One region of the Undibacterium sp. Tian12W genome, then DNA from elsewhere that is predicted to be linked to it. Evidence: riboswitches for the same ligand, from Rfam matches in the RefSeq annotation. Region 1 holds a riboswitch; the other holds the start of a gene.
What was found. A riboswitch is a leader RNA that binds a small molecule or an ion and turns the genes downstream of it on or off. The one in region 1 is predicted to bind cyclic di-GMP.

Region 1 (7,133 bases):
AGGACATAAGTAATAATTTCCATGTTCTGGTGAGGATGCGTACCAAAACCCATGGCAGGAGCGATCCAGTCGTCATTAATCACACGCAATGGTCCAAAACCCATGTGCTCTGGATCATAATATTCTGCAAATGAAAAACTGTGATGTGATTTCAGCCAGCCGTGCTCGGCGTGGCCGCGATCTTGTGATGGTCTGAGCGTAATCATATAAGTCCCTTTCAAATTTCCTGAAGAATGTGTTCAGGCGATGTACACACTATATACATGCAAATTCTTTGACATAAGGGTAGAATTTCATACAACTCATTCAAATTATTTGAACAAGCATGAACCTGACCCTTGAAGCCCTGCAAATCCTCGACGCCATAGACCGCAAGGGCAGCTTTGCGGCAGCTGCGGCGGCCCTGGATAAAGTGCCCTCAGCCATCACCTACAGCATACGCAAGCTGGAAGAAGACCTGGATGTACTGCTCTATGACAGGCGTGGCCACAGGGCCAAGCTGACCATCGCGGGAGAGGAATTATTGCTGCAAGGCAGGCATTTGCTGAATGCCGCTCAGGAGCTGGAAAATCGCGTGAAACGTGCCGCCAGCGGCTGGGAGGCTGAGCTACGCATTGTCATTGATGGCATCATACAATTCGACGATATCATTCCCTTGATCAAGGAATTTGAACAACAGGCTTGTGGCACGCGCATTCGTATCAGCCAGGAGATATTGTCCGGCGTCTGGGAAACCATGGTGTCTGGCCGTGCTGACCTCGCCATAGGTGCTGCCTATTACGGGCCGGACGCCATACGCATGCAGGGTGAATTCCAGACCCGCTTGCTGGGCAGTGTGGAATGGGTGTTTGCAGTAGCACCGCAACACCCGCTGGCACAGGCTGCAGAACCGCTGACACCGGCGATTTTGCAGGCGCACAGGGCGATCGCCATCGGTGATACTGGCCTGACCCTGCCATCGATGACGGCTGGCTTGTTGAGCGGCCAGGACACCATGACCGTGCCCACCATGCATGCCAAGCTGGCAGCACAACTGGCAGGCCTGGGTTGCGGCCATTTGCCGCGCCGCCTTGCATTGCCCCATTTGCGCAGTGGTGCGCTGATAGAAAAGAAAACCAGCGCCCACCGCCCGCCAGAAGATAACCGCCTGGTCTGGCGCAATGCCAACAAGGGCAAGGCCTTGCTGTGGTTTTTACAAAAGTTGCAAGACCCTGTCGTGCAACGCATGTTGATAGGTAATTGAAGAATATCCATGCCAACAAAACAGATGATGCAAAAATACATAGGACGTTTCGCCCCTTCGCCGACTGGCCCCTTGCACATGGGTTCGCTGGTCGCTGCCATGGCCAGCTATCTTGATGCCAAAGCCCATGACGGGCTATGGCTATTGCGTATGGAGGACCTGGACTTTGACCGCAACGTCAAAGGTGCAGACCAGCACATTATTAACTCGCTACAGCGCTGCGGCATGCTTTGGGATGGCGACATCACCTGGCAAAGCAAGCGCCAGCATCTGTATGAAGCTGCCTTGCAAAAGCTGGGCAACGAGCTCTACCCCTGCGCCTGCTCACGCAAGGAAATCGCTGATTCGCGCCTGCGCCTGGGTGATACGGCCAGCCAGATTTACCCAGGCACTTGCCGTCATGGTCTGGCAGATGGCAAGACAGCGCGTGCCTGGCGCTTGCGCGTGCCAGATCAACTCTATCGCTTTGAAGACCGCATGGCTGGCATGCAGCAGCAAAACCTGGCGACCGAGGTGGGGGATTTTGTCTTGAAACGTGCCGATGGTTTCTGGGCTTATCAACTAGCGGTGGTAGTCGATGATGCCGCGCAAGGCGTCACGCATGTGGTGCGTGGTGCTGATCTGATAGATTCCACTGCAAGGCAAATCTATCTGCAAGAATTGCTGGGCTTGCCCACACCGCATTACCTGCATGTGCCAGTAGTGACTAATGCAGATGGTGAGAAACTGTCCAAGCAAACTGGGGCGCTGGCTTTTGACCGTGGGGATAATGATGTACTGCATGAAGCACTGATACCGGCAGCCCAATTCCTCGGGCTGGATTTACCCTCACCAGTCACTGATATACCAGCTTTCTGGCCTCTGGCGATTCATGCCTGGAAAGAAAAAATAGCCCATGTGACATCGCCATAAAACAAGGGCTGCAATGCAGCCCTTGTTGATACTGCCGCTCATTGACGAGTAGCTGGCAAGCAACTCATAAGCAATTAATACGCAATTAATGCTCTGGATGTTCCCTGCCGCGTCCATGTCCGTGGCGTTCATGCTCATCATAGCGCCGGTCGTCGCGACGATAGTCGTCACGCCTATAATCATCGCGTCTGTAATCGTCGCGTCTGTAAGCATCATGTCTGTAATCATGGTCACGATAATAACCGTCGCGGTAACGTGGCACTACCTGGGTGTTGTACCAGTTTTCCTGCACAAAATACACGGGGCGATCGCAGGCATTATAGCGATAGCAATGTTTTTCCCATTTATTTCTATGGCCTGGCGGCACCACCAGATACATTGGTTGCTGGACCACATTCACCCTTTGCACTATGCGTGGCTCAGTATAAATTACCTGAGGCTGAGGAAAGTTACCAATATCTACCCGGCCATAGAAACCTGGTTGCCCGAATTGCATAGACACACCCACATCCTGCGCCTGACTCTGCCCTGTCATGAATAGTGCGGCACAGGCTGCACCTGCGAGCATTATCTTTCTGCATGTCATGGTTTTCATTTCTAACTCCTTATTTGATACTGCTCACAGGAGCATATCCTGTGCTTACACCTATAACGCTTGAACGGCACATCTGTTGACTTCAGTCGTAAATATTCTGGCTGAGCACTGGCAAAGCCTCTGTACGCTAACCAACATTCCCTCATGTAATAGCAAATAAAAACGCATCAAAAATATCTATTTGCAACTTACTTGACAGGAAAATCTGCAGCCCATTGTTGTGCTTTTTGATCAAGAACAGTACGGCGTTCAGCTGGAACTTTTGTTGTCAATTGCGCCAAGGTGGATCTGTTTGACATACAGGCATATTGCGCATCACGCTTGCCAAATTTACGCTTGAGCACACATTCCAGTTGATGGGCACCAGCCACATCTTCGTAGGCAGTTTCCAGCGCTTCAGGCAATACCGTTTGATAGCGCAGTACCAGTTGAGCCGACATACTGCGATAAGCAGGATCATTCGCTCCGGCCTGATGGGTGTATTTGACAGCATCTTTCAATGCGGCATAGGCATCTGCATTTTTCTTGATGTTCGGTATCCCCGGATTGAATGTTGTTTCACTAGTGCCATCTGCACTGCTCATGGTCATTGACCAACCCGACTTTTCAGTAATTTTTTCTTCCAGACAGGCCAGACGATTATTTGCCTCAGCCGCAACATAGGTTTGCGCCTCTACATTGCCCTCAGCAGCGAGTTTGCGGTTCTTTGCCAACCAGTCCTTGAAATCTGCACGCAAAGGTTTTGCGGTAATCAAGTCGCAATCGTCCAGACTGATTTTTGCAGCCTGCGAGCTTGCGCAAGTGAGTGCCAGACCGAGCAAAAAAATAGTGCGGGAAATTGTTGAAGAATGTTTCATGTGTAATTTGTTGTGTTCAATTCAAATAAAAAAACTGGATACGAATCCTGACCCGCGATGCTGCCATGACGGATTTAATAGTGGAAATGATTTTACAAATTAACACTTTTGTTTTATTCAAAAGCCAGCCAAACAACTATTTGCAGTTTCCATTATCAAAGCGAAATCGAAGTTTGTTTTAGCTGCATGATTTCAACAATCCTTGACATTTTTTCGCTTTCATTTGGGCGCAAATATTCATATCCTGAATTCGTCATTTAGACGTTTCATATAAACGTTACAAATAGATGTTTCAAATAGATGTCTTAAATTAGTTTCCAAAAAACTTGAGGGCAAACCCGTTGAAAGATGGGGACGCAAAGCCACCGGCCTACAGCGCATATGCGCCATGGCAGCGGGGTTACCGGTGATGTTGTCGTTGCAGTTGTTAACTGCCGCGCATGACTACCGAATCACCGCCCTCTGCTGATATCGGAGTGCACACGTGATTAATTCAAAAAGAACAGTTTCCAACTCATTTAGCTCACTCAGCTACCTGAGTATTTTAATAAGCGCAAGCATACTTACAGCTTGCGGTGGTGACAGCCCCCAGGTCAGCAATGCTGTCATTGCGTTGCCACCCGCAGAAGTTGCTACAGGCACGACTACACTGGAAATGTCAGTACCAGTTCTGCCGCCAGATGTGGCGGCGCTAAATACTCAACCAACATTTCATCTGGCCCCGGTATTGCTGGATGCACCTGCCGATACTGATGCGATTGATGGTAGCAGATCAGCCCGCATGCCTGCAGCCATGCAAGCCATACCACGCGAATGGCAAGGTGTGCGTGGCCGTGGTCTGACGGTGTCGGCGATACGCTCTCTGCCCCGTCCACAATTCACACCGGCTCCTATCGCGGCGGGCCAGGGGGATGTGCTGCCGTCTGCTGGCACTGGTGTGGTATCTACTTTTACACCAGCACAAATACGCACCGCCTATGGCATGCCAACACTGCCAGCCAGCCTGAGCAGTTTGACTACAGCACAAGCTGCACAACTCGGTGCAGGCCAGACTATCTATATCGTCAACGCCAAACATGATCCCAATATCGTGGCGGAGCTGAATGCCTTCAATCAGAAATTTGGGCTGCCTGCATGTACCGTAAAAAGTATAGCTGCCAACGCGACTTTGCCTTTAGCTGCTGCATCAAGCGCGGCAGGATGTGAATTCTCTGTCGTGTTCAGCACCAGTGCAGGTAGTATGAGCAGCAGCACACCAGCTTATGATTCTGGCTGGGCAACCGAGATCGCACTTGATGTGCAATGGGCACATGCGACCGCACCGCTGGCACGCATCATCCTCATTGAAGCAACTGATTCTTCGATGAGTAATATGGTCGGTGGTATCCGGCTGGCCAATGCCATGGGGCCGGGCGTGGTGTCCATGAGTTTTGGCTCATCCGAAGGCAGCTGGACTGCAGGTGTAGAAAGCACATTCACTACAGCAAAAATGACTTATCTTGCCGCATCCGGCGACAATGGTCCCGCTGTTGAATGGCCAGCAGTGTCACCGAATGTGGTAGCGGTTGGCGGCACCAGCCTGACATATTCCGGTAGTAGCAGGACAGAAGTGGCCTGGGCAAATACCGGTGGTGGTGTCAGTGCTTATACGGCCACACCTGCCTATCAAAATACGACCGTACCAGGCATGGGTGCACCTGCCCGCAGGACAGTGGCTGATGTATCCATGAATTCTGATCCAAACACTGGCCAGTATGTTGCAGTCATGACGCCAGGTAGCAGCACAGTCAACTGGGTCAGCGCTGGCGGCACCAGCCTGGCGACACCGCAGTGGGCAGGCATCATCGCGGTCGCCAATGCGACTCTGGTACAAGCTGGCAAAACAGTATTAGGCGCACCCCACGCAGTGTTGTATAACAAAATCTCCAGCGTACCAGGCAGTTATGCCAGTGTATTTGCTGACGTTGCCAAGGGCAGCAATGGCAGTTGCACAGTCTGCACGGCAAAAACCGGTTACGATCAACTGACTGGTCTGGGCAGCCCGAATGTCAACGGCCTGTTGAGCGCGCTCAGTGGCACGGTCATTGCAAACCCACCGGCAGTCACCTCAGCAAGCATCAATGGTCAGGTTGGTACGGCACTGAGCTTTACGGTGTCAGCAATAGGCGATAACGCCCTTGCTTATACCCTGAGTGGCAACCCTGCAGGCATGAGTGTCAGCAGCGCCGGTGCAGTGACCTGGGCTGCACCGGTCGCAGGCACCTATACCGTCACCGCTACTGCCACCGATAGCAAAACAGGCTTGAGTGGCAAAGGCACTTACACCGTTGTGATCACAGCACCCACATCGCCAGTTGTGACCGCCGCGACGATCAACGGTACCGCAGCAACTGCCTTGAGTTTTAACGTCACAGCCACATCGGCAAATGCGATGACCTACGGCCTCAGCGGCGCACCTGCTGGCATGAGCATCAGCGCTACTGGAACCGTAAGCTGGGCAGCGCCAGTCACAGGCACGTATTCTGTCACCGTCAGCGCCACCGACAGCAAGAACGGATTGACAGGCAAAGCGGTATATACCGTAGTCATTGCGCAGCAGGCTGCACCGGTAGTCACAGCAGCAAGTGTCAGTGGCACTGTAGGCACTGCGCTGACTTACACGGTAGCGGTCAAGGCCAGCAATGCCCTGAGCTATACGCTGACTGGTGCACCTGCAGGGATGGCTATCAGCAGCACAGGTGTCATCACCTGGGTCAGCCCTGTTGCAGGTAATTATGCGGTCACCGTGGTCGCCAAGGACAGCAAGACAGGCCTGAGTGGCCAAGCTGTCATCACAATCAGCGTAGCGGCATCGGGTTTGAGCATCACGGCCCCTGCGATAACAGGAAGCGCAGGCAAAGCCTTGACGGGCAACATCAGCATCAGCGCACCGGGTGCGACATCTCTGTCCATCTCCATCACCGGTGCACCTCTGGGCCTGGGATTTGCGATGAGCGGATTGAATATTGCGCTGAACTGGACCAGCCCCGTCAAGGGCAGCTATACCATGGTAGTGACCGTGACAGACAGCCTGGGCAGAAAAGCAACTGCCAACGTCCCTATCACGATCAACTGAAATTAATGCCTATATAAAAAACGGAGCAATTTGCTCCGTTTTTTACTACTGACCAGCGTTAATGCCCACCATGGCCCTGCGGCTTCCTTACCTTGAGTTCCAACTCAGGTGTCGCGCTGCCATGTCCTGAATGCCCGATCGCCGCATCCGCAGGCTGGCGCGGCGCTTCTGCCACGGGGCCGCCATATTCATAGGCTACCGTCCCCTTGGGGTGCCTGAACCAGCCAGGGTCTTTATAATCCCCCGGCTTCTGGTCTTTGCGCACTTTGACTACGCTGAACATGCCGCCCATTTCCAGTCCACCAAACGGCCCCTCGCCCGTCATCATGGGCAGAGTATTGTCAGGCAAGGGCATTTCCATATTGCCCATGTCGGCCATGCCCTTGTCCCCCATGGTCATGTAGGCGGGAA
Region 2 (7,133 bases), on a different contig from region 1:
ATTCTTGCGTATTCCACCAGGTTGGTGGTTTGCGCAGATTGTTCATCAAGTTGCAAACTGGTTTCCTGATTGGTTTTCTTGATTTGTATCGCTCTGTCCAGCAACTCCTGGCTGGCTTTGGCCTGACCATGGGATTTGATGGCAATCTGCTGTACTGATTCCACCAGCTCAGTGGTCGCATTTTGCGTCGCCTGCATTTGCAGACCGGCCTGTTCTGCCAGCCGGCTACCTTCTACCACCTGGGCAATTGCCGAGTTCATGGTGTTGACCGTATCTGAGGTTTCCAGCTGGATGTTATTGACCAGGCCAGAAATTTGCAGCGTCGCTTGCCTCGCATTTTCTGCCAGCCTTTGCACCTCATCCGCAACCACCGCAAAACCACGACCAGCTTCACCGGCGGATGCCGCATGCATACTCGCATTCAGCGCCAGGATGTGGGTACGTTCTGCAATCGCATTAATCAGACCGACCACGCCGGAAATTTCTTGTGAACGTTCACCCAAGCGTTTAATCCGTTTTTCTGTTTCACGTATGATGTCGCGGGTACTGTTAATACCACCGACCGTGCTGTTCACCGTATCCATCGCCAGTTGGGTTGAGCGTATCGCATTATCAGCAGCGCGGTTGCAGGTTTGTGCCAGGTCGGCAATATTGCGCATTTCTTCAGAAGCGGTCGATAATGAAACAGTAGTATGTTCCACTTCCAGCCTTTCTTCTGCTGCCGCAGCCATCACATTATCGGACTGGGCTTTCACTTTCAGCGTGGCCTCGGTCACGTCGGCAGAAATATTACTTACATCACGCAGCACTTTGGCCGTTTCACTGGTCAGCATGTTCAAGGCATCAGATACCGCACCTGTCACATCGGCAGATACCGGTACTTTGACAGTCAAATCTCTGCTCGCGAGTTGCGCCACTGCCTGCAACAAAACCAGTACGGATTCATTGAGTTTTTCATTTTCATCTTCAATGGATTTGCGGCTGGCTTCACGTTCATCCACCATCCTGTCGAACTGGCGTGAGAGTTTGCCAATTTCGTCCGGTTGAGTGCTGCGCGCCCTGACGCTGGCATCACCCTGTGTCAGCTTCTGCATAACGCCAATCAGATGCGATACCGGTTTGGTAATACTGCGCGTCATCCAGTAGGCAACACCTGCTGCCAGCAAGATGGACAAGGCTGCCACCAAAGCCAGGATGTTTTTCGCACTGACATAAGTGCTATCGGCGGCGGCACCATCCTTATTCACCAATTTTGTTTGGTAGTCGATGAGATTATCCATCGAAGAAAACCATTTCTCCTGATCGGCTTGCAGGTTGCCAAGCAACCAGGCTGTGGCTTCCGTCTTTTTACCTTCAGTCGCCAGACGCAGGAATTCCCTTTGTGAAGCGCCGTATTTATTACGTGCTTCGGTCGCTGTCTGGAAGATGCCTTTTTCTTCTTCACTGGTAATCAGTTTTTCAAAACCGGCGATGTTTTCATCCTGGTTTTGCCTGCGAGACAAAATCAGTTGCTGTTCTTTTTCCACTGCCGATTGATCGTTCAGGAGCAGCATATTACGCATGGAACGCGCATTGGCATTAACGTTACCAAGCATCTTGTAGGCAAGCACAACTTTAGGGTAGCTACCATCCACAATGCGGTGGGTACCGTCATTGATGCTCTTCAGGTTGGACATCGCCAGCCAGGCCGTTACCGCCAACAGCAGCAACACCGCTGTAAATCCCAGACTGAGCCGGATACCAATATTCGGAGTACGTAATTTCATTTTGCTCTCCACAAGAAAAACATCGAAGACTACTTGGTCAAATCAATAGCAGGGGATCAGCCGATTCCAGTTTTTAGTTCTATGCTTTTTAGTTCTGTGCTCTATACACTGCGGCTGAGTTTTTCAAAAAAACTTTCATGATTGAAGTCCAGCCAGACTTTGTCATCCTTGACAAAGGCAGCTGGCACATGGGCTTCCAGCGTGGCAGGCAATTGCGGCATCTGGGTAATGGTGCGCAATTCGGTCAGTGGCTGCGGATAACTGTCTATCAGCATGCCAACGGCATTTTCTGCCTTGTCCAGTATCAAAAACAATTTCGAGGCGGTGACTTCTGACCTGCGGCCACTGAGTACCAGGCCCAGGTCAAAGATGGGTACCAGGTTGCCGCGCAGATTGATCAGGCCAAGCAAGAAGGCTGCTGCACCAGGCAAGGGAGCAAGTGCCTGTGGTCTTATCACTTCACTCCCTACCTCGGCCCTGATCAGCAAATTCAAAGAATTTACGCGGTAGCCATAACGCTTTCTTTCGACTAGTGGTGCCACATCACTCCACAGCAAGTCGCCAGGTGGAGTGAAGCGCTCAAGGGCAACACTGGGTGGCAGCCATTCTTTGGACTGTCCGGCATTGCTGGAAGTGACTAAGCTCATGACCGCCCCCGCAGATGGGTGATGCGTTACAAAATTTAAAATCAGGCAGCGATTTTGAGTTGATCAATAATCTGGTCAGCTGTATAAGGCTTGGCGACATAGCCTTTAGCACCTTGCAACTGCCCCCAGATCTTGTCGGCTTTTTGCGATTTGCTGCTGACAAAAATAATAGGGATGTCTTTGGTTGCCGGATCTTGCGTCAGGCTACGGCAGGCTTCATAGCCATCCATTTCTGGCATGACGATGTCGAGGAAAATAATCGAAGGTTTTTCGGCCTTGGCTTTTTCCAGCGTGTCCTTGCCGCTGGATGCAGTGACCACCACATAACCGGCATCAGTCAATATGCTTTTGATGTTGGCCAGTTCAGTCGTGGAATCGTCAACAACGAGTGCTTTTTTCATACCCATGATGTACTCCCGAGATGTGTAAGTGAAACGCTCTGATCCCCAGAGCCAAGGTAAAAATATTGGGCTGATCTGGTTTCAGGTACCCATCGCCAGGCCGTGATTCTTTTCCATTTCAGGCGCTGTCTCAGTTGCACTCAGGCTCTTTTCGACGACGGCACGGAACTTCAGGTGTTCTACAGGCTTGGTCAGATAACTGCTGCATCCAGACAGCGAGCCACGGATACGGTCAAACGGAGAGGATTTGCTGGTCAGCATGACCACGGGTGTGCGTTTGGTTTGTGGATGGCGGCGTATGATCTTGCAGATTTCATAGCCATCAGCACCAGGCATGACGATGTCGAGGAAGATGATGTCGTAGTTTTTCTTTTCCAGCATCTGCAAGGCTTGCTCGCCAGTCTCAGCGCAGTCAGAAGCGATCTTCATCGAGCGCAATTCCAGGTCTATCTTGATTCTTGCAGTAGGGCTGTCATCCACGATCAGGGCACGGTGACCACCCTGCAAAACCGAGTTTGAAGGATTTTTTTGCAGCAGGGGCTGCACAATAGCTGCTTTGTCCATTTCTGCCTTCTGAGCAACTGCTGCACTGAGTGGAAATGCTGTTTGTAAAACTTTTTCCAGTTCATCTGCTACCTGATCCAGCAAGGCCAGCATCTTGGTTGGAACCAGAGGATGCAGTAAATGATATTTGCCTGGATGTGCTTTGCCTGCATTGGAAATGAATACCGTTGCAGGTTCGGGAATATTGTGTGTTGCTATAAGCTCCTGTAAAGCTGCCCTGGCCTGGCTATTATCCGGATCGAGTATGACGATATCAGGGTCAGCAGCCTGACTGGCATCGCACAAGGCATAGGAATGCCTGCGTCCGCTCGCCATGGTCAAGCTAAGCACGCTGCGCACCAGACGCAATTCATACTCAGACAAACCGAATACACTAATCAGAATTTTTTTAGAAGCGCCGGGAAGCGCCGTAGAAATGCTATTCATGAGCACATGCCTCTTAACGAAAAACCGCCAATGCGGAATACGGTACCTGGCTACCCTGCCGTGTTTAGCGAGGGCCCTGTAGTTTTGCGTCCCACGCTTTCGGGTGGTTTGCCTTTAAACACCAACACCAACAACAACGCTGATATTCTCTCTATCGATTATCTCTTGAGCATAGAGAGGAACATCAACCACAGTGCTTCATGCGAAGCACCGTTACCCCAATGTAGTTCAAGAATTTGAAGGCTACAAGGAAAAAGTTAACATTTTTTTGCTTTTTCTTTTTTCATGCAAAAAATGCAAAATCTAGCCTTGCTGGCAAATTTTTGCGTATTTTGTGAGCACTTCAACAATGCCCTGTTCCAGGCATTCAACGATGACGGCATGGCCTATAGAGACTTCCAATATGCCGGGTATGGTCAGGAATCTGGCCAGGTTATCCAGGTTCAGATCATGCCCTGCGTTCACTCCCAGTCCAGCATCCTGGGCACGTTTGGCAGCAGCCACAAAGCCCTGGAAAATCTCTTCCCCCTTTGCCGTGCCAAAATGTTCGGCATAGGGTTCGGTATATAACTCGACCCGGTCGGCCCCCAGTTCTTTGGCCAGGTGCATGTCCTGGTTGTCATAATCAATAAACAGGCTGCTGCGTATACCCAGCGCCTTCAGTTCAGCCAGCGCGGGGCGTAAAAAGTCGGCATCCTTGCGCAAGTCCCAGCCATGGTCAGAAGTCAGCTGATCTGGCGCATCCGGCACCAACGTGCATTGCGCAGGCTTGTTGCGCTTCACGACTTCGAGAAAGTCTGACGCGGGATAACCTTCGACATTCAACTCCACACCACGCGCCTGGCACAGCAAGCCCAGGGTTTCGACATCAGAATAACGCGCATGCCTTTGATCCTGACGTGGATGCAGGGTAATGCCACGCGCACCGAGGTCCAGGCAGCGCGCAGCAAAGGCCTGCACATCAGGGTAATTACGGCCACGCGAATTGCGCAGCAAGGCGATTTTGTTGATGTTGATGGAGAGTGCGGTCATGGTAATTCCAAAGTCTGGGCAAGATAATAAAAAATCGCTTTTTGCAGATTTTTCTTGTTCAAGTATTCATGATGGACTTGCTTGGTGGTTTGTACAAGTAACACAGCGGGGTGATTTGTTGGTGTATCTGTTTTTCTATAACTAACATTCACCTGATGAAATGCCATTAAAACTCCCTCCCCTTCAAGGGGAGGGTTGGGGTGGGGATGGGTTTTGATTAATGAAACACTTAATTAATTTGCGAAAGAAACCCATCCCCATCCCGGCCTTCCCCTTGAAGGGGAAGGAGTGCATTCACATTTTTTTATACTGTAAAAAAGCCAGCACAACAGTGCTGGCTTTACGGTACCAACTCCAGGCAAGCCTACTGCTGGAAAGCCAGCAATTGCGCGCCTTCAGTAACCTGATCACCAATCGCATACAAGACTTCATCAATGACGCCATCATGCGGGGCAGAGATCGTATGCTCCATCTTCATGGCTTCCATGATCAGCAGGGCATCGCCCTTCTTCACTTCCTGTGCCTTGTTGACGAGCACAGCAACGATCTTGCCTGGCATGGGTGCGGTCAGGCGGCCAGTTTCAGCCTCGGCTTCACCAGCATGCGCCAGTGCATCAATGTAATGCAGGTCAGTATGCTTGCCTTGACTGAAGACATGGAAATGCTCACCATCGCGTACCACAGTAGCAGCCACGGTCTGGTCTGCAATCTTGATGACGATATCATTTTCATCGGCGAGTGCCAGCCTGACTTGCACTTTCGATTCACCTGCCTGCACTTGCCAGCCGTCAGACAGATAAGTCACTTGCACATCATGCGTTTGTTCTTCTTCCGTGAATTGCAGGCTACGTTGCATAAGGCTGTTCATGCGCCAGCCGTGGCTGGATTGCCATGGGTCGCTGCTGCTACCCTTTGTAGATTTTTCTGAATTCAACAGGGATACAACCGCCAGCGCCAGCGTAGTCAGATTCGCGGCTACCGGTGCTGGGAACAGTTCTGCCTGATTGCGTTCTATCAGGCCAGTATCCAGATCAGCGCCAGAAAAAGCTGTGCTGGTGACCAGGCGTGACAGGAAGGCGATATTGCTGTTCAGGCCGACGATCTGGTATTGCGCCAGGGCTTGCGCCATGCGGGCCAGCGCTTCTTTCCTGTCCTTGCCCCAGACTATCATCTTGGCAATCATGGGGTCATAGAAAGGCGAAATCGTATCGCCTTCACGCACGCCACTATCGATACGGAAAGCCGCCGGATCAGTCGCGCCACCTAGTTCAAAATTCACGGCAACAGGAGTACGCGCATGACGCAGAGTACCTATCGATGGCAGGAAACCTTTTTCTGGGTTTTCTGCATATACGCGTGCTTCAATCGCGTGACCATGGATCTGTAATTCATTTTGTTGCAGCGGCAGTTTTTCACCTGCAGCAACACGCAATTGCCATTCCACCAGATCAGTACCAGTGATCATTTCTGTCACCGGATGTTCAACCTGCAAACGGGTATTCATTTCCATGAAATAGAAAGAACCGTCCTGGTTGGCGATGAATTCCACCGTCCCCGCACCGACATAGCCCACTGCTTTTGCCGCAGCTACGGCAGCATCACCCATGGCTGCACGGCGTTCTGCCGTCATGCCGGGTGCAGGTGCTTCTTCCAACACTTTTTGATGGCGACGCTGTACCGAGCAATCACGTTCGAACAGGTAGACGCAATTGCCGTGGGTATCAGCAAACACCTGTATTTCTATATGACGTGGTCTTTGCAGATATTTTTCTGCCAGCACTTTGTCGTCACCAAAAGAATTGATGGCCTCACGCTTGCAGGATGCCAGCGCATCCTTGAAGTCAGCCGATTTTTCGATAACACGCATGCCCTTGCCACCACCACCGGCACTGGCTTTGAGCAAGACGGGGTAACCGATACGGTCAGCCTCGGTATGTAAAAAATCCGCATCCTGATTATCGCCATGGTAGCCCGGCACCAGCGGCACATTGGCTTTTTCCATCAGGGATTTCGCCGCAGACTTGCTGCCCATGGCTTCTATCGCCGATGCTGGCGGGCCGATGAACGCGATGCCATTTTTGGCACAGGCTTCAGCGAATTCACTGTTTTCTGACAGGAAGCCATAACCCGGATGTATCGCCTGCGCGCCCGTCGCCAATGCGACTTCTATGATCTTGTCGGCACGCAGATAACTCTCTTTGGCGGCAGCCGGGCCTATCAAGACTGCCTCATCACAAACCGCGACATGCTTGGCATTGGCATCGGCTTCGGAATACACAGCGACAGTCTTGATGCCC

Region 2: linked by a shared signal. The riboswitch ahead of ACO0LI_RS21340 (response regulator) and the one ahead of ACO0LI_RS12735 (putative Ig domain-containing protein) in region 1 are both predicted to bind cyclic di-GMP.

Annotation. Positions count from the first base shown of each region.
Region 1 is NZ_JBMPPK010000009.1:39,783-46,915, forward strand. It holds gene ACO0LI_RS12710 (pirin family protein) at 1-206, opposite strand, end outside; gene ACO0LI_RS12715 (LysR family transcriptional regulator) at 326-1,243, shown strand; gene gluQRS (tRNA glutamyl-Q(34) synthetase GluQRS) at 1,253-2,155, shown strand; gene ACO0LI_RS12725 (hypothetical protein) at 2,241-2,750, opposite strand; gene ACO0LI_RS12730 (hypothetical protein) at 2,939-3,607, opposite strand; cyclic di-GMP riboswitch class I at 3,929-4,015, shown strand; gene ACO0LI_RS12735 (putative Ig domain-containing protein) at 4,092-6,722, shown strand; gene ACO0LI_RS12740 (multicopper oxidase family protein) at 6,781-7,133, opposite strand, start outside.
Region 2 is NZ_JBMPPK010000017.1:118,385-125,517, forward strand. It holds gene ACO0LI_RS21325 (methyl-accepting chemotaxis protein) at 1-1,766, opposite strand, end outside; gene ACO0LI_RS21330 (chemotaxis protein CheW) at 1,868-2,413, opposite strand; gene ACO0LI_RS21335 (response regulator) at 2,455-2,820, opposite strand; gene ACO0LI_RS21340 (response regulator) at 2,896-3,804, opposite strand; cyclic di-GMP riboswitch class I at 3,843-3,927, opposite strand; gene ACO0LI_RS21345 (pyridoxine 5'-phosphate synthase) at 4,108-4,836, opposite strand; gene ACO0LI_RS21350 (hypothetical protein) at 4,833-5,003, opposite strand; gene ACO0LI_RS21355 (acetyl/propionyl/methylcrotonyl-CoA carboxylase subunit alpha) at 5,201-7,133, opposite strand, start outside.